Regions from separate parts of the Crenobacter sp. CS_VA4 genome, predicted to be linked through region 2. Evidence: riboswitches for the same ligand, from Rfam matches in the RefSeq annotation. Region 2 holds a riboswitch; the other holds the start of a gene.
What was found. Region 2 has a riboswitch for glycine ahead of ACZ2IA_RS08500 (amino acid permease). Riboswitches for the same ligand answer to the same signal wherever they lie in the genome.
Positions count from the first base shown of each region.

Region 1: linked by a shared signal. The riboswitch ahead of gcvT (glycine cleavage system aminomethyltransferase GcvT) and the one ahead of ACZ2IA_RS08500 (amino acid permease) in region 2 are both predicted to bind glycine.

Region 1 is NZ_JBVMAE010000003.1:64,011-79,488, forward strand. Features, by position in the region: gene gcvP (aminomethyl-transferring glycine dehydrogenase) at 1-2,830, opposite strand, end outside; gene gcvH (glycine cleavage system protein GcvH) at 2,953-3,339, opposite strand; gene gcvT (glycine cleavage system aminomethyltransferase GcvT) at 3,466-4,557, opposite strand; glycine riboswitch at 4,603-4,710, opposite strand; glycine riboswitch at 4,729-4,831, opposite strand; gene ACZ2IA_RS03760 (DUF1700 domain-containing protein) at 5,003-5,848, opposite strand; gene ACZ2IA_RS03765 (PadR family transcriptional regulator) at 5,848-6,210, opposite strand; gene gluQRS (tRNA glutamyl-Q(34) synthetase GluQRS) at 6,525-7,403, opposite strand; gene fdxA (ferredoxin FdxA) at 7,516-7,839, shown strand; gene ACZ2IA_RS03780 (sensor histidine kinase) at 7,984-9,159, opposite strand; gene ACZ2IA_RS03785 (chemotaxis protein) at 9,338-10,279, shown strand; gene ACZ2IA_RS03790 (chemotaxis protein) at 10,334-11,269, shown strand; gene cheY (chemotaxis response regulator CheY) at 11,319-11,711, shown strand; gene cheZ (protein phosphatase CheZ) at 11,750-12,481, shown strand; gene ACZ2IA_RS03805 (chemotaxis protein CheA) at 12,524-14,416, shown strand; gene ACZ2IA_RS03810 (EAL and HDOD domain-containing protein) at 14,422-15,478, shown strand, end outside.
Region 2 is NZ_JBVMAE010000007.1:34,310-49,787, forward strand. Features, by position in the region: gene ACZ2IA_RS08435 (EAL domain-containing protein) at 1-1,317, opposite strand, end outside; gene ACZ2IA_RS08440 (SulP family inorganic anion transporter) at 1,902-3,578, shown strand; gene ACZ2IA_RS08445 (hypothetical protein) at 3,780-4,184, shown strand; gene ACZ2IA_RS08450 (DUF3562 domain-containing protein) at 4,270-4,482, opposite strand; gene ACZ2IA_RS08455 (CYTH and CHAD domain-containing protein) at 4,683-6,194, opposite strand; gene ACZ2IA_RS08460 (SUF system Fe-S cluster assembly regulator) at 6,499-6,972, shown strand; gene sufB (Fe-S cluster assembly protein SufB) at 6,976-8,424, shown strand; gene sufC (Fe-S cluster assembly ATPase SufC) at 8,435-9,205, shown strand; gene sufD (Fe-S cluster assembly protein SufD) at 9,202-10,527, shown strand; gene ACZ2IA_RS08480 (SufS family cysteine desulfurase) at 10,536-11,789, shown strand; gene sufU (Fe-S cluster assembly sulfur transfer protein SufU) at 11,789-12,241, shown strand; gene ACZ2IA_RS08490 (SUF system Fe-S cluster assembly protein) at 12,247-12,600, shown strand; gene ACZ2IA_RS08495 (non-heme iron oxygenase ferredoxin subunit) at 12,602-12,922, shown strand; gene ACZ2IA_RS08500 (amino acid permease) at 13,179-14,576, opposite strand; glycine riboswitch at 14,927-15,026, opposite strand.

The sequences.
Region 1 (15,478 bases), on a different contig from region 2:
ACACCAGGTTGCGGTCGCCGTACACGTCGTCGATGCGGTTCACCGACGGCCAGAACTTGTTCTCGGCCACGTACGGCAGCGGGAACACCGCCTCCTCGCGGCTGTACGCGCGGTTCCACTCGCCGTGGATCACGTCGGCCTGGATGTGCGGCGCGTTCTTCAGCGGGTTGTCGTCCGCCGGCCACACGCCCTGTTCGACCTTGGCGACCTCCGCGCGGATCGCAATCATCGCGGCGATGAAGCGGTCAAGCTCGACCTTCGACTCCGACTCGGTCGGCTCGATCATCAGCGTGCCCGGCACCGGGAAGCTCATCGTCGGCGCATGGAAGCCGTAGTCCATCAGGCGCTTGGCGATGTCGACCTCGGTGATGCCCGACGATGCCTTCAGCGGGCGCAGGTCGATGATGCACTCGTGCGCGACGCGGCCGTTCTTGCCGGTGTACAGCACCGAGTAATGGCCGGCGAGCTTGGTGGCGATGTAGTTGGCGTTGAGAAGCGCCGCCTCGGTCGCCTCGCGCATACCGTCGGCGCCCATCATCGTGATGTACATCCACGAGATCGGCAGGATCGACGCCGAGCCGAACGGCGCGGCCGACACCGCGCCCTCGCCCGGCTGCGCGCCCGGCACTTCGGCGACCACGTGGTTGGCCATGAACGGCGCCAGATGCGCCTTCAGGCCGATCGGGCCCATGCCCGGGCCGCCGCCGCCGTGCGGGATGCAGAAGGTCTTGTGCAGGTTCATGTGCGACACGTCGGCGCCGATGTCGGCCGGACGGCACAGGCCGACCTGCGCGTTCAGGTTGGCACCGTCCATGTACACCTGGCCGCCGTGGCTGTGCACCAGGTCGCAGATCTCGCGCACCGCCTCCTCGAACACGCCGTGCGTCGACGGGTAGGTCAGCATCAGCGCGGCCAGATCCGCGGCGTGCTCCTCGGTCTTCGCCTTCAGGTCGGCGATGTCGATGTTGCCGGCGTCGTCGCAGTCGACCACCACCACCCGCATCATCATCATCTGCGCGGTGGCCGGGTTGGTGCCGTGCGCCGAGCGCGGGATCAGGCAGACGTCGCGCTGGCTCTCGCCGCGGCTGTCGTGGTAGCGGCGGATCGCCAGCAGGCCGGCGTACTCGCCCTGCGCGCCGGAGTTCGGCTGCATCGAGATCGCGTCGAAGCCGGTGATCGCCTTCAGCTGCTCGGCCAGGCCGTCGATCATTTCCAGGTAGCCGACCGTCTGCTCGCGCGGCGCGAACGGGTGGATCTCGGAGAATTCCGGCCAGGTGATCGGCAGCATCTCGCTGGTCGCGTTCAGCTTCATTGTGCAGGAGCCGAGCGAGATCATCGAGTGATTCAGCGCCAGGTCCTTGTTCTCGAGCTTCTTCAGGTAGCGCAGCATCTCGTGCTCGCTGTGGTGCGTGTTGAACACCGGGTGCGTCAGGATCGCGCTCTCGCGGCGCAGGCCGGCGAGGAACGCGTCATCGCGCACCGACTGCTCGAGCGCCGGCAGATTGGCCGGGGCACCGGTGACGAGTTCGATCAGCTTGATCAGGTCCGCCTCGGTCGCCTGCTCGTGGAACGCGACGCCGAGCACGCTGCCGTTGACGCGACGCAGGTTATAGCCGGCGGCGATCGCGTCGTTGTAGACCTTGTCGACCTTGGCGCCCAGCTCGACCTGCACGGTGTCGAAGAAGCGGTGGTACGCCAGCTTGAAGCCGGCATTCTTCACCGCGTGCGCGAAGATCGCGGCCAGGCGGTGGATGCGCTCGGCGATGCGCTTCACGCCGGCGGCGCCGTGATAGACGGCGTAGAAGCCGGCGATATTGGCCAGCAGCACCTGGGAGGTGCAGATGTTCGAGTTGGCCTTCTCGCGGCGGATGTGCTGTTCGCGGGTCTGCAGCGCCATGCGCAGCGCCGGCCGGCCCTTGGCGTCGACCGACACGCCGATGATGCGGCCCGGCGCCGAGCGCTTCATCTCGTCCTTGAACGCAAAGTAGGCCGCGTGCGGGCCGCCGAAGCCCATCGGCACGCCGAAGCGCTGGGTCAGGCCCACCGCCACGTCGGCGCCCATCTCGGCCGGCGATTTGAGCAGCACCATCGCCATGATGTCGGCGGCGACGATCGCCACCGCGCCGCGCGCCTTGGCGGCGGCGATGTGCGGGGTCAGGTCGACCAGATCGCCCGCTTCGCCCGGGTACTGGAAGATCGCGCCGAAGTAGTCACCGTTGCCGGCCTCTTCCGGGTGGCCCAGCACCAGCTCGAAGCCGAAGTGCGCGGCGCGGGTCTTGATCACGTCGAGCGACTGCGGCAGCACGCGGCTGTCGACGAAGAACTGGTTGGACTTCGTCTTGGACACGCGGCGCGCCATTGCCATCGCCTCGGCGGCGGCGGTGGCCTCGTCGAGCATGGAGGCGTTGGCGACGTCCAGGCCGGTCAGGTCGATCACCATCTGCTGGAAGTTCAGCAGCGCTTCCAGGCGGCCCTGCGCGATCTCGGCCTGGTACGGGGTGTAGGCGGTGTACCAGCCCGGGTTTTCCAGCACATTGCGCAGGATCACGGTCGGCAGGCGGGTCGGGTGGTAACCGAGGCCGATGTACGACTTGTTGACGGTGTTCTTCCTGGCGATGGCTTTGAGCTTGGCCAGCGACTCGATCTCGGACAGCGCGTCCGGCAGCGCCAGCTTCTTGCCGAAGCGGATGTCGGCCGGCAGGGTCTGGTCGACCAGTTCGGCGCGGGTTTTCAGGCCCAGTTCGGCCAACATCGCGGCCGCGTCGGCGTCGTCGATGCCGATGTGGCGCGATACGAATTCGTTGTGATTAAACAGTTCAGAGAGCGTCATGGTGCGTGCGTCCGGTGATTCCAGAGGGCGAGCAAACCAGGTCTACGAAACCGGTGTCTCAGCCACTCCAACAACATGGCAAAACGCCCCGTGCGGACACAGGGCGTTTGACTAAATCTGGCTCAGGCGCCGATTTCCTTGGCGTACTGTTCGGCGGTCCACAGGCCGTCCAGGTCGGCGACGTTGGCCGGCTTGATCTGGAAGAACCAGCCATTGCCGTACGGCGCTTCGTTGGCCTGCTCCGGCGCGGCTTCCAGGCCTTCGTTGACGGCCACGACTTCACCGGCGATCGGACAGTACACGTCCGAGGCGGCCTTCACCGACTCGACCACGCCGGCCTGCTCGTCGCGGGCGAGCGAGGCGCCGACCTTCGGCAACTCGACGAACACCACGTCGCCGAGCAGCTCCTGCGCGTGGTGGGTGATGCCGACGGTCACGGTGCCGTCAGCTTCGAGACGCAGCCACTCGTGGCTTTCGACGTATTTCAGTTCGGCGGGGATCTGGCTCATGGATAGTTTCTCTCTCTCTCAAGATGACGGAACGGTCCGACCGAATCCGGCAACCTTGAAAAGCCTGCCTCACGGCGGTTTTTCAAGGTTTCCTGCGGTGTTCGGCCAACCTCGGTTCGATCGGGATTATTCGTAGACTTTTTTGCCGTTGCGCACGAACGGCAACTTGACGACACGCACCGGCGTCAGCGTACCACGCAGATCGACCGCGGCGACATCGCCGGTCGCCTTCGGCACGCGGGCGATCGCGATCGACAGCTTCAGCGTCGGCGAGAAGGTGCCGCTGGTGATCACGCCTTCGCCGGCGCCATCCACCACTACGCGCATCCCTTCGCGCAGCACGCCGCGGCTTTCCATCACCAGGCCGACCTGCTTCATCGCCACGCCGGCGGCCTTCTGCGCTTCCAGCGCCTTGCGGCCGATGAAGTCGCGATCAAGAGGTTCCCACGCCACCGTCCAGCCCATGCCGGCTTCGAGCGGCGAGACGCCTTCGTCCATATCGTGGCCGTACAGGTTCATGCCGGCCTCGAGGCGCAGCGTGTCGCGGGCGCCTAGGCCGGCCGGGGCGACACCGGCACCGATCAAGGCGGTGAAGAAGCCCGGCGCCTCATTGGCCGGGATCATGATTTCCAGGCCGTCTTCGCCGGTGTAACCAGTGCGGGCGACGAACCATTCACCGAACGGCAGGCCCTGGAATACCTTCAGGCCACGGATCTGTTCGGCCCAGTCGGGGTTCACCGCGCAGACCTTGTCGATCGCGTTCGGGCCCTGCACCGCCAGCATCGCCAGGTCGTCGCGCACGGTAAGCGTCACGTCGCGGCCTTCGCTGGTCTCTTTCAGCCAGGCGATGTCCTTGTCGCGGGTGCCGGCGTTGACCACCATGCGGTAGCCGTGTTCGGCCAGGTAGACGATCAGGTCGTCGATCACGCCGCCCTGTTCATTGAGCATGCCGGAATAGAGCGCCTTGCCGACGAAGCCGAGCTTGGCGACGTCGTTGGCGAGCAAGCCGCGCAGCCAGTCGCGCGCGTCGGAGCCAGTGATGTCGAGCACCACCATGTGCGAGACGTCGAACATGCCAGCGTCGCTACGGACGATTTCATGTTCTTTGAGTTGGGAGCCGTAATGGATAGGCATAGACCAGCCGGCGAATTCGACGATCTTGGCGCCGGCATCGACGTGCGACTGGAACAACGGGGTACAGCGGGGTGCTTGTGTCATCGGGGCAGATCCTTGGGCAGCCTATGGGTGCGTGCGTTTCCCTCAACACACCCCTCTGTCCTTGGCCACCTGAGATTTTCAGGTGGCGCTCGCCACCCTTAGCCCCTTCGGTGGGCGCCGTGTTGCCACGCGCCGCTCTCCAGAGTTTGGTCGGTCGGCCGAATGGCCACCGGGTCCCATACAGTCCTTTTGCCTGAGCGATTGCGGGTGCGCTTGCGCCTTCGGCGGCCGCCTATTCCTTCGAGAAAAGGCGGCTCTCTCCTGCATGTTGGCCGGATTATCGTGGCTGGCCGGCCGAATGGCAAGCCGGTTTTAGCTTCGTGTCAAGCGACATCCCGGCAGATTGCCGGCTTGTCATTCGGCCTCGATCAAGCCGCCGACGAACGGCGGCCATCACGGCGCCAAGCTTGGCCGAAACCGCCCTGCTTCGGCCAACCTTGCCCTGTCAGGCCCGCGCCAAACCGTCGCGCTCGCCCGACAGCAGCGCCAGCTGGTAACGACCGAAGCGCGCCAGCGCCCGCCAGGTCGCCCGCGCCAGCACCACCACGATCAGCAGGCCGACCCCGCCGGCCAGCAGCAGCCCCAGGCCGGTCATCAACAGCGCCGAGCGGTCGGAAATCCCGCCCAGCCCCTGCAGCTCGACCACGCCGTCCTCGCCGGACAACTGCAGCCGGCTGACCGAGCCGTCTGCGCTGCGCTCCAGCCGCACCGAACCGTCGGCGCCGGACGCCTCGACCAGCGTCTTGCCGGTGCTCGGGTCGCGGAGGATCACTACCTTGTCGCCCTGCCCGCCCTGGATGTTGACCAGCGGCCGGCCGCTATTTGGTGCACCGACGATCAGCGCCGGGCCGGCGCCCTGGTTGAACAGGATAGGCTCGATCGTCGGCCAGCCGAACAGGCTGTTGCTGACCCATAGCCCGGTCAACAGCACCCCAGCGAACAGCAGCGAACCCGACACCACGAAACCGAGCGTCAACACACCCAGATAGACCATGAACGGGATCGCCAGCACGAAGTTGAGCACGCCCAGCCCCGCCATGGCACCAACCACGCCGAACAGATTGCCGACCGAGCGGCGCGACTCCCACGCCTGCAGCCGCGCCTTCGCCTGCAGCTCGCGGGCCAGGCGCTGCGGGTCGCCGAGCGACGCGGCCACCTCCTCCTCGCTGCGGCCATCGGCCAGCGCGTCGCCGAAATACTCCGCGTAGTCGGCGAGGATCTCCTGCCTCTCGGCGGTCGGCAGCCCGGCCAGCGCCGCCTCCAGTTGCTGCATGAACGTCTGCTGATTCATCACACCTCTCCCTGCGGATTGTTCTGTCTGGCGCGCTGCGCGTCGTTCGCCGCGTGCGGCGCCAGCACGCTGTTGACTTCGCTGACGAACTCCTGCCACTCGGCCTGCATCTCGACCAGGCTCTGCCGCCCGGCCGCCGTCAGCGCGTAGTACTTGCGCGACGGCCCGCTCGGTGACTCGACCAGATAGGTCGTCACCCAGCCCTCGGCCTGCAGCCGGCGCATCAGCGGGTAGATGGTGCCCTCGCTGATTTCCATGCAGTCGGCCAGCCGGCTGACCAGCTCGTAAGCGTAGCTGTCGGCGCGGGCCAGCAAGGCCAGCACGCACATCTCCAGCGTGCCCTTCTTCAATTGTGTCTTCACTCGCCTTTCCCGGTTTGGCTGTCGCTGCCGTGTTGCCATACTACCTTGCACTACACGATAGTCGGCCGGAATCACGACGCGGGTTCACTGACAGCAGCAGTATATGAACAGGTACCTTGCATTGCAATACACCATTTTCAGCGACGCCCTGCAAGGTTGGCCGAAGCATGCCTGTCGAGCCATCTAAAATCCCCGCTAGTGCGGGAAACATTCCTCGGCGGCGGCCTTGACGGTTTCGCCGACGGAGTGGTTCAGCCGCCGATCAGGTGTTCGGCCAGTCACGCCGACGTTCAATCGGGTCGGGGGGCGCCGACTTACGCCACCACCGGCGCCGGCGCCACCTGTGCCAACTGCCAGTGAGCCCTCGCCCACTGCCACAACTCGGCGACGCTCTGGCAGGTCGGGTCGGGCTCGTGGCCCAGCCGGCTCAGCGCCAGACGCAATTCGGCAGCGGCGCCGGCCGGCTCGATCGCCGGCGCCAACGTCTGTTTCGACAACTTCTCGCCGGCGGCGTTGACCAGCAGCGGCAGGTGGCAGTAGCCCGGCGTCGCCACGCCCAGGCAACGCTGCAGCCAGATCTGCCTCGGCGTCGACACCAACAGGTCGGCGCCGCGCACGATGTCGGTGATGCCCTGCTCGGCGTCGTCGACCACCACCGCCAGCTGATAGGCCCAGAAGCCGTCGGCGCGCAGCAACACGAAGTCGCCGATGTCGCGCGCCAGGTCCTGTGCATAAGGCCCTTGCAGGCGGTCGACGAAGCCGGTTTCGCCGGACTCGACCTTGAGCCGCCAGGCGCGCCCCTCCCGGCCCGGCGGCAGGCCGTGCCGGCAAGTGCCCGGATAGACCGGGCCGTCGACACCCGGACGCGCCGCCAGCGCGATCTCGCGCCGGGTGCAGGTGCAGGGATAGGCCAGCCCGCGTTCGGCCAACGCCTGCAAGGCATCGCGGTAGCGATGATGGCGCCGGCTCTGGTACACCACCTCACCATCCCATTCGAAACCGAACGCCGCCAGCGTGGCGAGGATGTGCTCGCTCGCGCCGGGCTGCTCGCGCGGCGGGTCGAGGTCCTCGATGCGCACCAGCCACTCGCCGCCGCGGCAGCGCGCCTCGAGGTAGCTGCCGACCGCGGTCGCCAAGGAACCGGCGTGCAGCAGACCGGTCGGGCTGGGGGCAAACCGGCCACGGTACGGCATCGTGAAAAGGGGGTCAGAAACGGCAGCAGCGTCGACGGTCATGAAAAGCAGGGGCAAACTTGGCTAAAATTGGGGTCGAGACCACGACACCATTACATACAGAGGGAAAACCATGGCCTACGTTGTAACCGAAGCCTGTATCAAATGTAAATACACCGACTGCGTCGACGTCTGCCCGGTCGACTGCTTCCACGAGGGGCCGAATTTCCTGGCGATCGACCCGGACGAATGCATCGACTGCACGCTGTGCGTCGCCGAGTGCCCGGTCGAGGCGATCTACGCCGAGGAAGACGTGCCGGCCGGTCAACAAGAATACATTGAGCTCAACGGCAAACTCGCCAAGGTCTGGCCGGTGATCGTGGCCCGCAAGGACCCGCTGCCGGATCACGCCGACTGGGCCGAGGTCACCGACAAGCGGCAGTACCTGGAAGAATAAGAGCCGCTAACAAAACCCTCCCGGCGTAGTTCGCTGCCTTGCCGTACGACTTGTACTGTCTGCGACAGCGCGCCTAGCCGGGATCGCTTCGCTGGGTTTTGTCAGCGACGCTAAGTCTGCACGGGGCGCTGCCAGGCCGCCGGCTCACATCGGTTCGCAGGCCAGCGGCAACGCCAACTCGAACAGTGCCCCGCCCTGCGGCCGGTTGCCACAGGCGACCCGCCCGCCCAGCTCCTCGGCCACCTTCTTCACGATCGCCAGCCCCAGCCCGGTGCCGCCGGGACGGCGGGTAAAGAACGGCTCGAACACCTGATCCAGCACATCGTCGGGCAGGCCCGGCCCCTGATCCGCCACCTGCCAGACCACCTCGCCCCCCACCTGTCGCACCCGCAGTTCGACCACGCCGTCGGTCGGCGAGTGCTGCAACGCATTGTCGAGCAGATTGGACAGCGCCCCGCTCACCGCCTTGCGGTCACCGTGGATCTGCGCGGCCCCGGCCAGCTCGGACACGCCCTGCAGCAGCACCCCGTGCGCAGGCGGCGGCAGCGCCTGCAGCGTTTCCTCGGTCAGCGTCGCGACGTCGAGCTGCTCGCGCCGCGTCACCTGGCCGCGCACGAAATCGAGCATATTGTGGATCAACCCCTCCAGCGCCCGCAGCCGGTCCAGCGACTTGTCGGCAAAGCGCGCCCGCGCCTCCGGCGTCAGGCCGCCCTCGCGCAAGTTGGCCGCATACAACATCGCGGCCGACAACGGGGTGCGCAGCTGATGCGCCAGCGACGCCGCCATGCCGCCCATCGCCGCCAGCTTCTGCTGGTGGGCGAGTTCCGCAGTCAATTCGTACTGGCGCGTCACGTCGTGCACCAGCACGATCCGCCCGCCCAGCTCCGGCAAGTCCTGGTATTGCAGCACCACCCGTGCCCCCGGCTGGCCGTCCACCAGCAAACGGTAGCTGTGCTCCAGCGAGCCCGGCTCGCAATCGGCCAGCACCTCCGCCCAGCGCTGTCCGACTAAGGGACGGCCAAACAACGCGCTGGCGGCCGGGTTCTCACGCCTCACCACCCCGTCCGCGTCCAGCTCCACCACCCCGCCGGGTAGTGCCGCCAGCAACTGGCCGAGCCGTTCGGCCAAAGCCGCGTTTTCCGCCCCCTGCACCCGCAAGCGCTGATTCGCTTCTTCCAGCTGCTGGTTGAGTTGCGCCGCCTGTTGCTCGAGCAGATGGTAGGCTTCGATCAGTTGCCCGGACACGGTATTGAACTGGGCAAACGCAGCGGTCAGCTGCTGGTGATCATGCTCAGATGCAATTAGGGAATGATTTGCCATACTGTAGCGATTTGTAAAAAGATTCTTAAACGGTATGATAGATACAAAATGTTCCACTTACAGGCTCGTGACGATGCTTTTGCTTCACGCAATTGTCATGACTACACTTGCATAGTGGCGACGTTTGACTGGCAGCCCATCGCACTTCGATACATGAACAGGTTTCCTGGAGGTAACCGTGTCCGAGCTCCTGAAAAAAATTGACGCCCGTACCAAACTGGCCGGTACCAACAATCTCGAGATTCTGTTGTTTACCCTGGGGCACGACCAGCGCACTGGACGCAAGGAAACCTTCGGTATCAACGTGTTCAAGGTGCGTGAGGTGATGCGCACCCCACCGATCACCTCCGCGCCGGAAATGCCCGACACGGTCGAGGGCATGGTCAGTCTGCGCGGTGCGCTGGTGCCGGTGATCGACCTGGCCAAGTATGCCGGCATTGTGACCGAGAAGACGCCGGAAATCATGATCGTGACCGAGTATAACGGCCACACTCAGGGTTTCCTCGTCGAAGCGGTCGACACCATCCTGCGTCTTGACTGGTCGGCGATGCGCGTCCCGCCCGACATGATCAACCACCGCATGGGCGGCCTGGTCACCGCCGTCACCGAGCTGGAAAACAACACTCTGGTGATGATGATGGACGTGGAGAAGGTGCTTGCCTCGACCACGCCGATCGACGACTCGCACTTCTTCGTCAATATCGAGCCGGTCAAGGAAGAGCGCATGGTGTTCTTCGCCGACGACTCGGCCGTTGCCCGCAAACAGATCGAGCGCACCCTTGACGCGATGCAGATTCGCCACATGTCATCGGCCAACGGCCTGCGCGCCTGGGAAGACATCCAGCGCCTCGCCACCCAGGCCGATCTTGCCGGCAAGAAGCTCAAGGACTCGCTGCACCTGGTGCTCACCGACGTGGAAATGCCGGAGATGGACGGCTACATGCTCACCCGGATGATCAAGTCCGACCCGCGCTGCGAGGGCATTCCGGTGCTGATGCATTCATCGCTGTCCGGCCAGTCCAACCAGAAGCTCGGCGAGTCGGTCGGTGTCGACGCCTACGTCTCGAAGTTCGAACCGCACAAGCTCTCGAGCAAGGTGCGCGAACTGCTCAAAATATAAAAAAACAATCCTACAGAACAACGCAGAACGACCTGTCGCTAAGGTAAACAGACCATGACGGCAACCAACGCCTCTTTGCTCGCCTCGGTGGACGGCCGCACTATGCTCGCCGGCTCCAACAAGATGGAAATCCTGCTGTTCTCGCTGGGCACCCGTGAGACCTTCGGGATCAACGTATTCAAGGTACGGGAAGTCTCGCAGACCCCGAGCATCACCCGTTCGCCCAATATGCCGTTTGGTGTCGAAGGGGTTCTGTCGCTGCGCGGCAACATCATCCCGGTCATCTCGCTCGCCAAATTCATCGGCGCCGAAACCCAGGGCCAGCGTTACGAAACCATGATCGTCACCGAGTTCAACAAGAGCTCGCAGGCCTTCCTGGTCGAATCGGTCGACCGCATCATCCGGGTCGACTGGGACAAGGTTCGCGCGCCGGAAAACATGGCCGGCGGCGCCAATCAGACGCTGATCACCGCCATCACCGAACTGGCGAACGGCAAGCTCGTGTCGATCCTCGACGTCGAGCAGATCCTGTCGAGCGTGGTCGGCGACCCCCACGTGCCGGACATCCCGACCGCCTCGCTCGAAGCCGACCAGTACGTCTACTTCGTCGACGACTCGGTGGTGGCGCGCAAGGAAATCACCATGGTGCTCGACAAGATGAGCGTCAAGTACCAGCAGGCCAACAACGGTCGCGAGGCCTGGGATCGCTTGCAGATGCTGGCCGCCCGTCACCGCGAAGACAGCAACCCGCTCAGCAATACGCTCAAGTTAATCCTGGTTGATGCCGAAATGCCGGAGATGGACGGATACGTGCTCACCCGACTGATCAAGGCCGAACCTGCCTTCCGCGGCATTCCAGTAGTGATGCATTCTTCGCTGTCGTCCAACGCCAACCGGGCGATGGGCGCCAGCGTTGGGGTGGACGCCTACGTCGCCAAATTCGACCCGGCCGTACTGGCCGAAACTCTGATCCCATTCCTGCAGCGTTAACCGCCGGCCGGCGCTGTAGCCTCAGGGATTACATTAGGAATCACGTTTCATGGCAGAAAAAAACCTCCGCTTTCTTGTGGTCGACGACTTTTCCACAATGCGACGCATCGTGCGAAACCTGCTGAAAGAGCTCGGCTACACCAACGTCGACGAAGCCGAAGATGGCCAGGTAGCGCTGCACAAGCTGAAGACGCAGCACTTCGACTTCATCGTGTCCGACTGGAACATGCCGAACATGACCGGCATCGAACTGCTGCGTGCCGTACGTGCCGATGCCCAGCTGCGCACGCTGCCCTTCCTGATGATCACCGCGGAAGCCAAACGCGAGAACATCATCGAAGCGGCCACCGCCGGCGCCAGCGGCTACATCGTCAAGCCGTTCACCGCCGCCACGCTGGAAGAGAAGCTCAACAAGATCTTCGCTACCCTGACTACCGCCTGAGTCCCCCCTCGGGTTTTTAGCATTGCAGGAGACGTATTGTGCCGGATCACTTACTGGAAAGCGGCGACTCGCCCGAACTGGAAGCCCTGTTCAACAGCATTTTGTCCCAGCAGCCCATGGTCAACGCGGCGGGCCCCGTTGCGGCCGAACCGGCTGCGCTCGCCCCCGGCGGCGATATCTATCGCCAGGTCGGCCAGCTGGCGCGCAAGTTACACGACACGCTGAGCGAGCTGGGCTACGACAAGTCGCTGGAAAAAGTGGCCGAAGCGATCCCCAATACCCGCGACCGTCTCGCCTACATCGCCGAGCTGACCGAGAAAGCCGCCGAGCGGGTGCTGAACGCCGCCGATATCGCCAAGCCGCTGCAGAACGATCTGGAACACCAAGCTACCGGCCTGGCGGCACGCTGGGAGCAGCTCTACGCCAATCAGCTCAGCCCCGAGCAGTTTGCCCAGCTCGCCGGCGAAACCCGCCAGTACCTGCAGAAAGTGCCGGAGCGCACCCAGGCCACCAATAGCCAGCTGATGGAAATCATCCTGGCCCAAGATTTCCAGGATCTGACCGGCCAGGTGATCAAGAAGATCATGGACGTCGCCAAGGTGCTGGAAAGCGAATTGCTGGCCCTGCTGATCCAGCACCTGCCGTCGGACAAGAAGGCCGAGCTCGACCCGAGCCTGCTCAACGGCCCGGTCGTCAACGCCCAGGGCAAGAACGACGTCGTGACCGACCAGGCGCAGGTTGACGAACTCCTGGGAAGCCTCGGCTTCTGAACGCCGAACAGCCCTTGATCCCCACAGTGAAACGAGCCGAACATGAGTGAATTCGCGGGAATGGAAGAACTGCTGCAGGACTTCATTCTGGAGTCCTGCGACCTGTTATCCGATGTCGACAACAAGCTGGTCGAACTCGAGAAGCAGCCGAACAACCCTGCCCTGTTGAACGACATCTTCCGTGGTTTTCACACCATCAAGGGCGGGGCCGGCTTCCTCAACGTCAAGGCGATGGTCACCTTGTGCCACCGCACGGAAAACCTGTTCGACCTGCTGCGCAACGGCGAGCTCACGCTGAACAGCCGCGTGATGGACGTGATCATGGACGCGACCGGCGTCGTGCGCGACATGTTCGGCCCCTTGTCGCAGCGCCAACAGCCGGTGTCGGCCGATCCGGCGCTGCTAGCCGCGCTCGACGAAGCGCTGGCCGGCTCCATCGAGCCGCAGAGTGCCGCTCCGGCGGCCCCGATGACGGCCGTCACCAATACAGTCGCGGCAGCGACTCCGGAGGTGGCCAGCAGCGCCACACCGGATTGGGCCACACTGATGCAGGTCATCGTGCCGGCCGCCACTGCCGCCGCGCCGAGCAGCGCCAGCTCCCCGGCGGTCAGTCAGCCGGCTCCGACCGCCATCAGCGGTGAGGTTCTACCCGCCGTCACCGCCCAAGCCAAGTCGCCGGCCAAAGCGGCTCCGGCCAAGGCCAACACGCCGGTCAGCAGCGGCCAGCAGGAAAACACCATCCGGATCGATACCAATCGTCTCGACATGGTGCTCAACCTGTCGGGTGAAATCGGCCTGACCAAGAACCGCCTGACCACGCTGCGTACCGAAATCCTGCAAGGCCACAGCGACCCGAACACCCTGCGTTCGCTCGACGAGGCGGTCAGCCAGCTCGACCTCTTGGTTAGCGACCTGCAGAACGCGGTGATGAAGACCCGCATGCAGCCGATCGGCCGGCTGTTCCAGAAGTACCCGCGCCTGGCCCGCGACCTGGCCCGCCAGCTCAATAAGGAAGTGGAACTGATCATCGTCGGCGAGGAAACCGAGCTCGACAAGACGATGATCGAAGACCTCAATGACCCGCTGGTGCACCTGGTCCGCAACGCGGTCGACCATGGCATCGAACTGCCGGAGGAACGCCTCGCGGCCGGCAAGCCGGCCAAGGCGGAGGTACACCTCACCGCCGAACAGGTCGGCGACCACATCCTGATCGAGATCCAGGACGACGGCAAAGGGATGAACCCCGACGCGCTGCGCCGCAAGGCGATCGACAAGGGGCTGATCGATCCGGAAGCGGCCAATGCGCTGGACGAGAAACAGTGCCTGCAGCTGATCTTCCTGCCGGGCTTCTCGACCAAGGACCAGATTTCCAGTGTCTCCGGCCGCGGCGTCGGCATGGACGTGGTCCGCACCAATATCCAGAAGTTGAACGGCCGCATCGACATCAACTCGGTGCCGGGCGAAGGCACCCGGATCAGCATTTCGCTGCCGCTGACGCTGGCCATCCTGCCAGTACTGGTGGTGCGTGCCTGCAGTCAGGCATTTGCCGTACCGCTAGCCATGGTGCGCGAGATCATTCCGATCGACCCGAACGTGATTCAGGAAGTCTCCAATAAGCCGACCATCGTCGTGCGCGATGAAATCCTGCCGCTGAAGTCGCTATCGCACCTGCTCGGCTGGGAGCCGACCGACAAACCGGCGTTCGGTGTGTTGATGCAGTCGGCGGCGCACTCGTTCATCCTGGCGATCGACTCGTTTGTCGGCCGCGACGACGTGGTGATCAAACCGCTGCAGAACATCCGCCCGAAAGGCGTCGCCGGCGCCACCCTGTCCGGCGATGGGTCGGTGGTATTGGTCCTCGACATGGAAGATCTGATGAACAACAAGGACGTCGCGGCAACCGCAGTGCGTGCTGCCGAGTTCTACCCAGGGTAAGCCAGATGGAGGATGTGACAGCGAGCGACGCCTATATCGGACGACAAGCGGTACTGAACCGCAACCAGCAACTGATCGGCTATGAGCTGTTCTTTCGCGCCGGCTCCCACAGCGGCTCGGCCGAGCAGCATGCCCAGCTGGACGCCGACACCCAGGTGCTGCTGAACACCCTCAACCACATGGGCACCCAGTGGCTGGTCGGCAACCGTCTCGCCTTCATGAACGTTGGTGAGGCGATGCTGACCAGCGACTTTCTCGAGCTATTGCCGGCCCGCCGCGTAGTACTGGACATCCCGTCGACACTGGTGCCAACCGGCGAGCTGGTCTCGCGCATCCGTCACCTGCGCGCCCTCGGTTTCAGTATCGCCCTCGACGACTTCAGCTTCGACGCCCCGTCCGCCTCGCTGCTGGAGCTGGCCAGCTACGTGAAGCTCGACGTCCAAAGCAATGATGCCACGACCTTGCGCGCCATCAACGCCCGGTTGCGGCACCATCCGGTACTGCGGATCGCCGAGCGGGTCGAGGAGCACGAGCACTACCACCGTTGTCGCGAGCTCGATCTCGACGGCATGCAGGGCTTCTACTTTGCCCGGCCGGAGACGCTGTCGGCCAAGGTGATCGACCCGAGCTTCTCTAACACCCTGACCCTGCTCAACCTGCTGCGCCAGGACGCGCCGATCGGCGAGGTCGAAGAGGTGCTGAAACACGACGTGGCGCTGTCGTACCAGCTACTGCACTTCGTCAACTCGGCCGCCGCCGGTCTCAACACCACCATCGGTTCGTTCGGCCATGCGGTGACCGTGCTCGGCTACCAGAAGCTCTACCGCTGGCTGATCCTGCTGCTGATCAGCCGCAAGCCGGGCAGAGACAGCAGTTCTGCACTGGAAAAGACCGCCCTGACTCGCGGCCGCTTGATGGAGCTGGCCGGGCGCGAAGCCGGCCTGACCGGCGAAAGCCTCGACAACCTGTTCATCGTCGGCCTGTTCTCCCTGCTCGATGCGGTATTTGACATGCCGATGGACGCGGTGCTGCAACACTTGCACCTGCCGGACAACATCACCG
Region 2 (15,478 bases):
GTACAACCGTCTACGGTTGGGCAGCCCGGTCAGTACATCGTAAAAAGCCAGCTGGCGAATATGCACTCGGGCCTCGTCGCGTTCCAATGCAAGGGCGCACAGGTGCTCGCAGACTACGGCAAGGTGCTCGAGAAATTCGCAGGGTTCGCGATGGTCGCGGTAGTAAAAGGCCAAGGTGCCCAATACCTGGCCATCGTTGGATCTGATGGGGTTGGACCAGCAGGCAACCAGCCCGAGCGGCAAGAATAGCTCCTTGTACGATGCCCACCGTGGGTCGGTCGCTATATCCGTCACCACCACCTGTTCACCCCAATAAGCCGCAGAACCGCAGGAACCGACAGCGGGGCCGATGGCCACGCCGCTAATCGCTTGCGCGATATGATCGGGCAGGCTGGGGGCGGCGAGCGGCTGCAGTCTGTCATCCGCATCCACGCGCAGAATAGACACCACTACGTAGGGCGCGATGCGCTCCACCTCCCGACAAATCACATCCATCACTTCCCACAACGGGGCTTCCCTCACCATGGCATTCAGCACCTTGCGCTGCAGGACTTCGTGCATCTTGGTATGGGTGATGTCGGTGTAGACGGCGACCATGTTCTTGAGTAGGCCATGCTCGTTGAACACCGGGTTGATGACCGCAGAGATCCACAGCGGCTTTCCTTGCTTGTCGTAGATCAGGACTTCGAGGTGAAAGTCCTCTTGCGACCTCACGTGCGACCTGGCGTATTCAATGGCCTTCTGGTCGGTATGCCGCCCGGTCAATAGTTCACTCGGAATCTTGCCGCGAACCTCGTCGAGTTCGTAGCCCATCATGCGGGTGAAACCCTCATTGACGTAGAGAATCCTGCTGTCAGGCCCCGTGATAACCACCGCGTTGCCGGTCTCGTTGACCCCCAGCGACAGGAGCCGTAGTTCCTCCCGACGACGCACCTCCTCGGTCACGTCTCTGATGAAGACCGCGTAGAGAATCTTGCCGCCAATTCGCAGGTTGGAGACTGACACAGAGCCACACAGAACCTTGCCATCCTGGCGCACGATAGCCACCTCCACAGTTGAGCCAGGCGTGTGGTTTTCACCAGCCCCTTGGTGGGCGTTGGCGAAGGCATCGTGGGTGGCAAGGGAGGTGAACGGCACCAGCATTCTGACGTTCCGGCCCAGAACGTCGTCACGGCGATAGCCCCAGAGCTTTTCGGCCGCATGGTTGAATAACGTTATGTGGTTTTTTTCGTCAACGATCACCACACCGTCAATTGCTTGCTCCAGCGTTTGCGCCAGGATTTCCTGAGCATCGGGGTATGGGGGGGCTGTGTACATATAACAAGGCTCGTTCACAAGACAGCCGCAATGAGAAAAGCCGACCATAACGTTGTGCCAGATTGCACACCGTATCAGCAACTACGGCAAAACGGTGTAGACAGTCGCCCACCAGGGTTTGACTCCCATGATCGATATCGACGAGCGGCTGTAACGTTGCGGCGTTTTGGCACTGTCAGTGAATACTCAACATCTCATCACGCCATCGCATTCAAGTGACAAAAAACGATGCAAATTGGCTCAAATATACACCGTTTCTTGTCACTTCTTGTTATGTATCTTTTACGAGAAAGAACTACACATAGCCCTATAGTCATCAGCATTTTCCGGTTGTTACCCTCTACCCTTAGAGCCACCATCCCTTATTGGAACCGCCGCATGTGTCACCGCCAATATAGTTCTGCACGATACGGGGTGGGCCCGCAAGCACGACGCCCCCTCCCTGAGGGACTGCATCCATCTCACCGGTCGGTCCCGATCCGTTAAGGAGGCGGCCAAGCTGCTAAAGTGATGCAAAGATTCTATTCGGGCGAGTCGATCGAGGTGAGCGATACCATATGCCAAATAGGCGCGTTCCTTCTTCTGTGACGACGCCCAACGATCCACTTTCTGCCGTGTTTGTGGCGCGGTGGCCGGATGTGATCGCCGGGTTGTCCGTGGCGGGTCTGTTGCTGCCGGAGGCGGTAGCGTACTCGGGTATCGCCAATCTGCCGCCACAGGCCGGCATCATCGCGCTGTTTGTCGGATTGGTGTGCTATGGACTGATCGGGACAAGCCAGTTTGCCATCGCCTCGGCCACGTCTTCCTCGGCGGTGGTGCTAGCCGCGGCAACGGCCTCGCTGGCCAATGGCGATGCCGGTTTGCGTCTGTTGCTGGCATCTGGCCTGCTGTTGCTGACCGGCCTGCTATTTCTGTGTGCCGCGCTGGGTCGTCTCGGTAATATGTCGGATTTCATCGCCAAGCCGGTGTTGCGCGGGGTGACCTTTGGTCTTGCCGTCGTCATCATCCTTCGGCAACTGCCGAACGTCGTCGAAATTCACCCGCGGCACGACGATATCCCGCGCTTTACCGCCGATCTGTTTTCGCAAATCTCGTCGTGGAACCGCACTGGGCTGCTGGTCGGCGCCATTGCCCTGGGGTTACTGGCCGTACTGGGCCGATTCCGGCGCGTGCCGGCGGCGATGCTGGTGATCGCGTTCGGTATCGGGGCCAATGTGTGGCTGAAGCTGCCGAGCTTCGGGGTGCCGCTGGTGGGTAACGTGCATTTCCAGCTGGATCACCCCACCCTCCCCGCGCTGGCCCGGGTTCAATGGTCCAGGCTGGGTGAGCTGGCAGTCGCCATGCTGTTGATCCTGTACGCCGAGTCCTACAGTTCGATCCGTTATTTCGCCCTCAAACACGGCCAGGCGACTTCGCCCAATCGCGACCTAGCGGCCCTGGGAGTGGCCAACCTGATCGCCGGGCTGGTCCACGGCATGCCGATCGGGGCCGGCTATTCCGCCTCCTCGGCCAACGAAGAGGCCGGCGCCCAATCGCGTCTGGCTGGGCTGGTCGCCGCTGGGGTGGTGCTAGTGATCGTGTTGACGCTTTTGCCAGCCATCGCGCTGACGCCCCAGCCGGTACTGGCCGCCATCGTCATCCATGCGGTGGGGCATACGCTACAGCCGGCGGTGTTCCGCCCCTATTTCCAGTGGCGGCGGGATCGGTTCATCGTGGTGGGCTCGGTGTTGGCGGTATTGCTACTGGGCGTGCTCGATGGCTTGCTGGCTTCCATTGCCGTCAGCCTGGCGCTGACCTTGCGGCAGCTTGCCGAACCGAATCTGTCGCTGCTGGGCCGCTTTGGCAGCGGCCATGATTTCGTCGGCCTTGCGGCCCATCCGGACGTTCAGCCGGTGCCGGGCCTGCTCATCGTACGCCCGGAAGAGCCGTTATTCTTTGCCAATGTCGAGCGCGTGCTGGCCCGGGTGAGGCAGCATATGCTCGAGGACGGTTCGAGCATTCACACCGTAATTCTCAGCCTGGAAGAGTCGCCCGATCTGGACGGCACGAGCATCGAGGCGCTGCGTGAGTTTGCCGACTTTGTCGAACGGGAGCACAAGCAGTTGCTGCTGGCGCGGGTCAAGGACACGACTCTGGCCGTGCTGACGCGCGCGGCCATGCCCAATTTGAGCCTGGAGGTCAGCTATCTGAGCGTGGATGATGCGGTCAGTGCGGCGCAAGCGCATGAGCTGAATCGCTCTACTTTCCTCGATAGGCAATGAGCCTCTTTAGTGAGGCTCATGATTTACTAGGTGCCCATGGAGTCAGGTACAGACTGCAGAGATATATCGCACTAAACGGTATATACTATATATACCGTTTAACAATCATGAGAGGTCGCGATGAAGAAAGCCAACACCGTACTCCAGCCGCCCAAAACAACTCCCAAGCCCCGGAGAGCGCCCGCCAGCAGGACGACCTCAGTGAACAAGGACGTCGCCGCTGAATCGGCCGTGCAGCCGCCCGCAGCGGAAGCGGCTGTCCCCGTTGTCGTAACCATGCAGCCTGCCGCTCAGGAAACCACTGCGCCGGCGCCTGTCGAGGTCGTTAAAAAGAGGAAGAAAGCCAAGGTCGTCCGCGACAGCTTCACCATGCCCGAGTCGGACTACACGAAAATCGCTGAGCTGAAGAAAAAGAGCTTGACGGCCGGAATCAGCATCAAGAAAAGCGAGTTGTTACGGGCCGGGCTACACGCCTTGGAGGCCCTGCCCATCGCCAAGCTGAAAGCCCTGCTGAGCCAAGTGGAAAACGTCAAGACCGGTCGCCCGGCTACCGAGAACAAGGTGGAGGCCACACCGGAACAAGCCGCCAAGAAACATCCGGCATAGCCTTACCCTTCAGCCAGGGAGCCCCCAGAGCTCGACGCGCAAGTTCCTTAGCCGAAGAGCGCCCGCGGGGCCTTCCTTGGCCGATTTACTCCGACGAGTCGCCTTGCTGTGCGCGACGCCTGTCCTTCAAGTGCTGACGTACGCGTTTGCTTGCCAAGAGAAGCAGATAATCCTGAACTTGCGCCGCTGCCGCCAGGCTTTGCAGCGCATCATCATAGAGCCTTTTCACCTCGTCTTCCGGCGTACCAGTCTGGCTGGCGATCTCTTGGATTTCACGACTGAGTGAACGCGGGTTCATCGCAAGCTCCATCAGGGATAGGCCGGAGCATCAAGGGCAAGCTTTCATAGCCACTCGCCTGCAAGAGCTATCACTGGCGCTTGATGATAGATCATGCACTGCTACCCGGCCTCATAAGCTAGACCCCAACAAAACCCACCGTCTTCTCATCAATTACGATAGGGCTTACACGCCATCTTTCGTTCCAGCCGTTGCCCGACTCACCAGAATGCCTTGGCCTTTTCCAAGCGCCGGAGTGCTCGTCCCAACTCCGCTTCAGACTGCTTCGCCGCGTAGGCCAGCCATCCGACAACGAGTCCCGCGGCATGCTCGAGAGCAGTGTCCTGCCGAATGAATTGGGCCATCAGCACTTGAGCCGCGACGCCGTCGTTCATCGCCCCCAAGATCTGCTGCAAGTCCTGGAGCCGATCCAGGTAGCCTTCGACCCGGTTGCGCTTGTACAGCGGCGAAAAGAACTCCGCGGCATAGCGCAGTTTCTTCGCACGCTTGCGGAGATCATGCCGTTGCTCACGGTCCAGCGACTGCCAGTCCCGAGCCAAGCGATCCACCGGCCGCCAGCGTTTGTTCAAGGATCGGTGAGCGAAGTCGCTCAGCTTGTCGTGTTCTGGAGCGGGCGGCGGGGGTTCTCGATTCAACCAGGCCAGAAGGCTAAGCAACAGCGAGCCGTAGCGTGCGGAGGTCAACGCGGCACGAGCCTCCCGACGACAGCGGTCTCGGCGCTCGAGCATGGCTTGCTTGAGCGGATCGAAGTTGGCGTCCGGCGCTAGCGCGGCTTCGATGCTAGGCAGCGTTTCCGCCAGGAACACGTCCAGATCACGCACATTGCCCAAGAGCGTGGCAAGCCATTGAATCTTTGCCGTGATCGTTTGCCAATCCTCGTCAGGGACAATGGCGGCAAACGCCTTTTGCGCCGAGCGCAACCGGCGAAGCGCCACCCGCGCCTGATGGACAAACTCCATTTCCTCGCTGTCGAGCACCCCCGGCACGTTGGCCTGCAAGTGACGCAGCGTTTCCAACACGACCGCCTGCATGGCTTCATGCGGCGTCATCTTGAGGCGTAAGCGAGGGTTTTGCGCTTTGGACGGCTCGAGGGGCCTGCCTCCCTGGTAAAGGGCATAGCCCCGCGCCGCTTTGCTTTGTGCCTCTGGGATCAGCGGAAGGGAGTCGGCCAGGGAGAAAGCCAACTCGAATAAGGCTTGCACGTCACCTTGCTTCAGTTCGATCTCGACTTCGTTGAGCTTCAGGGCCTGCTGGCGGCCTGCGATCGAGCCTTGGTCCAAGCACACTTCCACCGTGTTGCCCCGAAGATCTTGCAGCGTCCACCGAGTGCGCTTGACATCTGTCGTAAACAGGGGCTCTAACGCCGATGCGATGTGCCCCTGGGACAAAAACCGACGCGCTTCACGATCCGCAATCTGGTCCAGCTCCAAGGCGGGCCCGTTCACGGCCGCCTCCAGTTCCGGACGCTGATGCAGCCCAGCTCCGGCTTGCTCGCCCAGCTTCAGCGTTTGAATCCACTGGCCATTGACCCGGCGCAGTCGCAGCCCCATGTCCCGCTGCGCCAAATCCAACGATGGGGTGTCGTAGTAGACGCTGACCAGATGTTCCGTTTCAGGGGGGGCAGCCTTGGGTTCGTGGCTCGCCATCGATCGCCTGAAAGCGGCATTTTTGCTCGGTGGCAGCCAAAGCTTCAACTCGGTTTCAATGGTCATCTGCACGCACCTTCCATCAGGCCACAAGACGAATGTCATCCTGAATCTTAGAAAAGATTATGTGGCAGCTGCCGAACTCAAGGGGGAAACCGCAGAGACTATCGTGGATAGATAGACAGATGTCCAAGGGCCGAAGATCGGTGGCGAAATGGGGCCCTAGGCTGGCCGCCCTGGTGTTTGCCATGGATCGGGCCATGCAAGCCTACCGCGGTCGCACGGCTGTCGCTCCAGCGCAGTCACCTGTCGATGGAACGATATGGGACCAAAACAGTCCCATATGAAGATAGGGACCGAGGGACCGACCATGTTGAGATTGAGCAAGCTGACCGATTACGGCACGGTGATCATGTCCTACATGGCGCGAGAGCCGGGTGATATTCACAGCGTGGCGGAGATGGCTGCCACGCTCGGCATCACGGCACCCACGGTAAGCAAGGTATTGAAGACGCTGGCGAGACACGATCTGGTGCAGTCGATGCGAGGGGCGAAGGGCGGTTATATCTTATCGCGGCCGCCCGAGCAGACTTCCATTGCAGAGGTCATCGACGCCATGGAAGGCCCGTTTGGCATGACTGAATGCAGCGTCGTGGCGGGTTTGTGCGCCCAAGAAGCATGGTGCCCGATACGGGGGAGCTGGCAGCGTCTCAACCAGGTCGTTCGCCGCGCACTGAGCGAGGTGACGCTGGCCGACATGAGCGGCGCATCCTTCCGACCGGTAGCGATAGCGGTGCAATCGACATCCGCCGACAAGGGCGGAATGGCGCCGATCAGGAGATGACAGATGGCAACCCAGACATTCGCGCTCGACGCACTCATCAGCCAGGGCTACAAGCAGGGCTTCTACACCCCGCTGGAGGCTGATACCGTGCCGCGTGGGCTCAACGAGGACGTGGTCCGCCTGATTTCGGCCAAGAAGAACGAGCCGGCGTTCATGCTGGAATGGCGCCTCAAGGCCTATCACCACTGGTTGACCATGAGCGAGCCACACTGGTCCACGGTGAAGCATCCGCCAATCGACTATCAGGACATTTCCTACTATTCGGCCCCCAAGGCGCGGCAAGATGGACCGCGTAGTCTCGCGGACCTGGATCCCGAACTGCTGCGGACTTACGAGAAACTCGGCGTGCCGCTCCAGGAACGTGAGCTACTGGCGGGCGTGGCGGTGGACGCGGTGTTCGACAGCGTTTCGGTGGCGACCACCTTCAAGGAAAAGCTGGCCGGCATGGGTATCATTTTCTGTTCCTTTTCCGAGGCCGTACAGAAGCACCCAGACCTGGTGCAGCAATACCTGGGTTCGGTGGTGCCTTACACCGACAACTACTTCGCCACCCTCAATTCGGCCGTGTTTTCCGACGGCTCCTTCTGCTACATCCCACCGGGGGTGCGCTGCCCGATGGAGCTGTCCACGTACTTCCGCATCAACGCCAGCAACACCGGCCAGTTTGAACGGACCCTGATCATCGCTGACAGGGGTGCCTACGTGAGCTACCTCGAAGGCTGTACCGCGCCGATGCGTGACGAGAACCAACTGCACGCGGCGGTAGTGGAGCTGATTGCCCTTGAGGACGCCCAGATCAAATATGCCACGGTACAGAACTGGTACCCCGGCGACAAAGACGGAAAGGGTGGCATCTACAACTTCGTCACCAAGCGTGGAGACTGCCGCGGCGCCAACTCGAAGATTTCCTGGGCCCAGGTGGAAACCGGCTCGGCGATCACCTGGAAATACCCTAGCGTGATCCTCCAGGGCGATAACTCGGTGGGCGAGTTCCGCTCGGTGGCCCTGACCAATCACTACCAGCAGGCGGACACCGGCACCAAGATGCTCCACCTTGGCCGCAACACCCGCAGCACCATCATTTCCAAGGGCATCTCGGCGGGCCATGGCCACAATGCCTACCGCGGGCTGGTGAAGGTGGCGAAGAGCGCCGACGGCGCCCGCAACTACACGCAGTGCGACTCCCTGCTGCTAGGTGACAAGTGCGCCGCCCACACCTTCCCCTATATCGAGGTGAAGAACCCCACTGCCCGCGTCGAGCACGAGGCCACCACGGCCCGCATCGGCGAGGATCAACTGTTCTACTGCCAGAGCCGCGGCATCGCAGCCGAGGACGCGGTGACGATGATCGTGAACGGCTTCTGCAAAGAGGTATTCAAGGAGTTGCCCATGGAATTCGCCGTAGAAGCCCAGAAACTGCTGGGCGTCAGTCTGGAAGGCAGCATCGGCTAGGAGGCCGATCATGCTCGAGATCAGCAATCTGCATGTCAGCATCGACGACAAGCCCATCCTGCGCGGGATCGACCTCGCGATACAGGCCGGCGAGGTACACGCCGTGATGGGGCCGAACGGTTCCGGGAAGAGCACGTTGGCCCAGGTTCTGGCGGGCCGGGACAGTTACACGGTGACAGCCGGCGAGGTCCGCTACCTTGGCCACGACCTGCTCGCTCTGCCTCCCGAGGAGCGCGCTCGCGAGGGCATCTTTCTCGCCTTCCAATATCCGGTGGAGATTCCCGGCGTCGCCAACATCTACCTGCTCAAGGCAGCCCTCAATGCCCTGCGCAAGCACCGCGGCGAGCCGGAGCTGGATGCCATGGATTTCCTGACCCAGATCAGGGCCAAGCTCGTGTTCATGGGGATGGACGAGGATCTGCTCTACCGTCCGGTGAACCAGGGTTTCTCCGGCGGCGAGAAGAAGCGCAACGAGATACTGCAAATGGCGCTGCTGGAGCCGAGACTCGCCATCCTCGACGAGACCGACTCGGGTCTCGATATCGACGCCCTGAAGGTGGTCGCCGCCGGCGTGCAGGCCATGCGCCACCCCGATCGGGCCATCGTGTTGGTGACCCATTACCAGCGGCTGCTCGACTATATCGAGCCGGACCGGGTCCACGTCCTGTCCCAGGGCCGCATCGTCCTTTCCGGCGGACCGGAGCTGGCGCTCGAGTTGGAGCGTCGCGGCTACGGCTGGGTCGAAGCGGAGAAAGTCGACCAGGTGGGAGTAACGCCATGAACGCGATGGCACCCGACCACTATCTGGACGAATTCACCCGCATCAGGGCCACCCTGCCCGGCCAGCGGCTGCCCTGGCTGACCCATATCCGCGACGAGGCACTGGCGAGCTTCCGTACCGCGGGCTTCCCGACGCTGCGTGACGAGGACTGGAAATACACCCGCGTTGCACAAATCGAGAAGGCCGGCTTTTCGCTGGCGCCCGCCGCCTTCACGGCAAACGGCGCCACGGCCGGGCAGATCGATGCGCTGGCTCTGCCCGAGGCGCAGCTGCTGGTATTCGTCGATGGCCACCACGCACCGGCGCTGTCACGGATCGGGACATTGCCTGCGGGCGTCACGCTCGCCAGCCTCGCCGATGTGCTGGAGCATGAACCCGAACGGCTGAAAGCCCTGCTCGATCACCCTGCGGGCAACTACTCCTCCGGCTTTACCGCCCTCAACGCGGCCTGCATGGCCGACGGCGCGTACATCCATCTGGCGGTAGGCGCGACGCTAGAGACGCCGATCCATTTGCTGTTCGTCGCCAGCGAAACCGACTTGGCGACCCATTGCCGCAACGTCGTGATCGCGGAACAGGAAAGTCGGGCCGACATCGTCGAACACCATGCAACGCTAGGCGCGGCAACGTATTTCACCAATGTCGTGACCGACATCTGGGTCGGGGATGGCGCCGAGATTGAGCACTACAAGCTGCAGCAGGAAAGCCAGAAGGCCTTCCATATCGCCGAGGTGAACGCGGCGCTTGAAGAGGGGAGCCACTTCGTCTCCAGCTCCTTCGCGCTCGGTGGCGCGCTGGCGCGGACCGCCATCAACGTTGGGCTCAACGCCGAGGGTGCCGACTGTGCGCTCGACGGCCTGTACATGACCGACGGTCGCCAGCACATCGACCATCACACCCGCATCGACCACGCCCGGCCCCACGGCACCAGCCGCGAGCTCTACAAGGGCGTGCTGGCTGGCGCCTCGCGCGCTGTGTTCAATGGCAAGGTGATCGTCCATCCCGATGCGCAGCACAGCGATGCTTTCCAGACCAACCGCAACCTGCTGCTGTCAGAGCACGCCGAGATAGACACCAAGCCCCAGCTCGAAATCTGGGCCGACGACGTCAAGTGCAGCCATGGCGCCACGGTGGGCCAGCTCGACGCCGATCAGATCTTCTATCTGCGTTCGCGGGGCTTGGACGACGCTACGGCACGAGCCCTGCTGACCTACGCCTTCGCCGCCGAGATGATAGCTCGGGTACGCTTGACGCCACTGCGGGTCCGGCTGGACGAGTTGCTGCGCGGGCGGCTGCCGCAACAAGTCGAGGCACTGTCATGACAATCGCGATGAACGAACTGACGACGCGGCAAGGTTCGGCTCCGATCCCATTGGACGTGGCGAGCTTGCGGCGCGATTTCCCCATCCTTGGCCGAAGCGTGCACGGCAGGCCGCTGGTCTACCTGGACAATGCAGCCACCAGCCAGAAGCCCCAGAGCGTCATCGACTGCGAGGCGCACTACTACGCCGAGTACAACGCCAACATCCACCGCGGCGTGCACAGACTGAGCCAGGAGGCCACCGATGCCCACGAGGCGGCACGCGATACCGTGCAGCGCTTCATCAATGCGGGCAAGCGCGAGGAGGTCGTGTTCGTGCGCGGCACCACCGAGGCCATCAACCTGGTCGCGGCAAGCTATGGCCAGCGCCTGCGGCCGGGCGATGAGATCCTGATTACCACCATGGAGCACCACTCCAACATCGTACCCTGGCAGCTGCTTTGCCAGCGCAGCGGCGCGGTGCTGCGAGTGGCGCCCATAAACGACGCCGGCGAGCTGATGCTGGACGCCTTCGAGCATCTGCTCGGCCCGCGCACCCGGCTCGTCGCGGTGACGCATCTTTCCAACGCCCTTGGCACCATCAACCCGGTAAAGCGCCTGATCGACCTGGCCCACGCCCATGGCGCGGCGGTGCTGGTGGATGGTGCCCAGGCAGTGCCCCACCTGAAGGTGGACGTGCAGGCCCTGGACTGCGATTTCTACGCTTTCTCCGGGCACAAGCTCTACGGTCCTACCGGCATTGGTGTGCTCTACGGCAAGGAGGCGCTGCTCGAATCCATGCCGCCCTACCAGGGGGGCGGCGACATGATCAAACAGGTCAGTTTCGACGGGACCACCTACAACGACCTGCCCTACAAGTTCGAGGCCGGCACACCTAACATCGCCGGCGGCATCGCACTCGGTGCGGCCATCGACTACCTGAATTCACGGGGCATGGACGCTGTCGCCGCTCACGAGCATGCCCTGCTCGACTATGCCACCGGACTGGCGGCCGGAACCCCCGGCCTGCGAGTGATCGGTACCGCCCACGACAAGGCGAGCATCCTGTCCTTCGTCCTCGCCGGCGTGCACCCCCACGACGTCGGCACCATCCTCGACCTTGAGGGTGTCGCGGTGCGCACTGGCCACCACTGCGCCATGCCGGTGATGGAACGTTTCGGCGTGCCGGCCACGGTGCGCGCCTCGTTCGCGCTGTACAACACGCGTGAGGAGGTGGATGCGCTGTTCGCCGCCCTCGCCAAGGTTCGGGAGGTGTTTGCCTGATGTCCGATCTGCGCGACCTTTACCAGGAGGTCATCATCGACCACAGCCGCCGCCCCCGCCACTTCGGCCGGCTGGCGCAAGCCACTCACAGTGCCGAGGGCTTCAACCCGCTGTGCGGGGACCAGCTGACGGTCTATCTCAAGCTTGCAGGTGGGATTGTCGAGGCGGCGAGTTTCGAAGGCGCCGGCTGCGCTATTTCCATCGCCTCGGCCTCGCTCATGACAGAAGCGCTGCCGGGCAAAACCGAGGCGGAAGCCGAGGCCCTGTTCGCCAGCTTCCGTGCGCTGGTGACTGGCGCAGCGGAAACGTCGGCGGCCGTCGTCCCCTTGGGCAAGCTGGAAGTGCTGGCAGGTGTGCAGGAATTCCCGGCCAGGGTGAAATGCGCCACGCTGGCCTGGCACACCCTGCACGCAGCGTTGCACAACCAAGCCGAACCCGTTTCCACGGAGTAACAGACATGGGCATCATCGACTGGCTGAAGAAGATCGACGAAACCGGGAACGAGGACTCGTTGAATGCCCAAGTCATCGCCGCGCTGCGCACCGTCTTCGACCCGGAGATTCCGGTCAACATCTACGACCTGGGCCTCATCTATGAGCTGGATGTCGACGCGAACACCGGCAATATTGCTATCCGGATGACGCTGACCGCCCCCGGCTGTCCGGTGGCAGAGACCTTCCCCGCCACCGTAGTCGACGCCGTGCGGCAGGTCGAGGGGGTCAACGACGTTCAGGTCGAACTGGTTTGGGAGCCGCCCTGGACCCAGGAATCGATGAGCGAAGCGGCGCGCTTGCAACTAGGGTTGCTATGACATGTCCGAATGGATCGACATCGCCGCGGAAGCGGACTTCCCGCCCGGCACCTTCCGCACCGTAGATGTGGAAGGCGTACCGATCGCTGTGTTCAACGTCGGCGGCCACTACTACGCCATCGAGGACGTCTGCACCCATGAGGCTGAGACGCTGTCGTACGGCCGTGTCGAAGGGCTGGAGATCACCTGCCCCCGCCACGAGGCGCGTTTCTCGCTGGTCACCGGGGCGGCGCTTTCGCCACCGGCGTATGAGCCGGTGGCGACCTTCCCGGTTCGCGTCGAAGACGGCATGGTGCAGGTCAGGGACGACCGCTTCGATTAGAGCCTATTTGTCCGGTCCCGGACGATTGGTTACGCGTTTGACAAAGCGTTTAGGCCGGCTTGTTTGCCGGCCTCTGATCGCTTGAAGCGGTGTTCGGTGTTGCAGCGGCAGCTGCGGCAGAATCCGATGTCTACGCTTAGGGCGCAAAAGAAAACCCGATACGCCGTCGATACGGCATATCGGGAAACCCTACACAGACAAAGAACGCTCACTCACATAAGGCGTGAGAGCGCCTCTTGTTTGCCTACCACTTTAATCAGATCGATTGCTCGGCGGTGGCCGGCTGCGTCTCCTGGCTCTGCTTGTTGTAACCCAGCAGGTAATAAACGATCACCAGCATCGCGAGCCACACCGGGCCGACGATCAGCGCGACGCGGGTGTCGGGAAAGTACGCCATCAGGCCGATGACCAGCAGCAGGAACGCACCGGCGAGGTACGAGCCGTACGGGTAGAACGGCATCCGATACGAGAGCGCGGCCAGCTCCACCCGGCTGAGCCGGCTGCGAAAGCGCAGCTGCGAGAGCAAGATCACGCCCCAGGTCCAGATCGCGGCGAAGGTGGAAACGGCGGTCAGCCAGACGAACACCTCTTTCGGCGCGACGTAGTTGAGCAGCACGCCGAACAGCAGCAGCAGCACCGACATCAGCACCGCCGGCACCGGTACGCCGTTTCGGCCAACCTTGGCGAACACTGGCAGCGCCTGCTTCTGCTGCGCCAGGTTGTACAGCATGCGGCCGGTGCTGAAGATGCCGCTGTTACACGAGGACAGCGCGGCGGTCAGCACGACGAAGTTGATGATGCCGGCGGCGGCCGGGATGCCCATCTTCTCGAAGGTCATCACGAACGGGCTGCCCGTGGTGCCGATCTGATTCCACGGGTAGATGGACAGGATCACGAGCAAGGCGCCGATGTAGAAGATCAGGATGCGCCAGAACACCGTGTCGATCGCGCGGGCGAGCGACTTCTTCGGGTTCTTCGCCTCGCCGGCGGTCAGGCCGATCATCTCCACGCCAAGATACGCGAACATCACCATCGGCAGCGCCATCAGCACGCCCTGCATGCCGTTGGGCAGGAAGCCGCCGTGCTGCCACAGGTTGGCGATACCGGTAGCAATGCCGCCGTTGGCGAAGCCGAAGAAGATCGTCCCCGCTCCGGACACGATCATCAGCACGATGGTGACGATCTTGATCAGCGCGAACCAGAACTCGAACTCGCCGTACGCCTTCACCGCGATGAAGTTGACCGACGCCATCGACACCAGCGCGGCCAGCGCCCAGACCCAGCCCGGCGTGCCCGGGAACCACACGGCCATATAGACGGCGACGGCGGTGATCTCGGCCATACAGGTGACGATCCACATAAACCAGTAGGTCCAGCCGGTCAGATAGCCGGCCAACGGCCCCAGATAGTCCTGTGCGTAGCGGCTGAACGAACCGGCGACCGGGTTGTGGATCGCCATCTCGCCGAGCGCACGCATGATGATGAAGATGGCGGCGCCGCCTATCGCGTAAGACAGTATGATGGCCGGGCCGGCCATCTTGATCGCGGTCGCCGAGCCGAGGAACAGGCCGACGCCGATCGCGGCACCGAGCGCCATCATATTGATGTGGCGCTCCTCCAGGCCGCGATGCAACTTGTCTTGTTGCTCTTGCATTCGTTTCTCCTTTGCACACCTTGCCGTCGCTTGAGTCGGCGCATGCCTCTTCGCACGATCACGGGACGGTCGAATTAGATCAGCAGGGATTTCACCGGCGCAGCCGGGCACCGCCTTCTGGCCGATAGGCGAGAAGGAATGGCGGGCGCGCGGTGTGTTAGAACCGGGGACAAAACCCGATGCTGGATTGCCGGGCCGGATTCTGTCGGGGGGTTCGTCAGGCGGATTCGCTAGGAATCGTTAACGGGATAGGGACGCATGGCCTCTCCTGGGCGATGTGGGGGAGCGCAAACCTCGGCGTATCGCCGGCCGGCAGTTGGGGCTCAGTCGGTGCCCGAGGTTTACGACGTCTGCCCCCCTCTGTCCTTTTGCCTGAGAGATTACGCACCAGCGGGGCCGGCGCTTTTCCTTCGGCGAGGCCACGCGGGCCTACTCTCCAGAGAGCTCGTCGATGCGGCAGTCCTTTTGCCTGAGAGTTTCTGGGGCGATTCCCCTTCGGCGCCGCCCGTGTCGGGCGATCTCTCCAGCTGCATCGTCCCGCCCCTCGTCGTACCGAAGGAGCGGAAGCTGCGGAAAATCTAGGTAGGCTCGAAGCCGCTGTCAATCGGTGAGTGAGGAATTAATATTGTGCATCGCAATATTTCCGACTTCGCGATAATGGTAACCACGGCCAATTTCAATTGCCGCAAAACCGATTTGCACCGGCATCAGCAAGCTTTCTATAGGGAGTTAGGCTGGAATTCGATCAAACATTGCGCTGCGGCGCAGCATTTCCCGAATTAAAAAATACCCATTTCCAGCGTATTCATTTTGCAACAGCGTTATTTCCCGTAGAAACAATTTAATTTGAAGTTAGTTTAATCGGCCGTTTGATTTAATGCCCGGTTTTTCTCTCGAGAGAA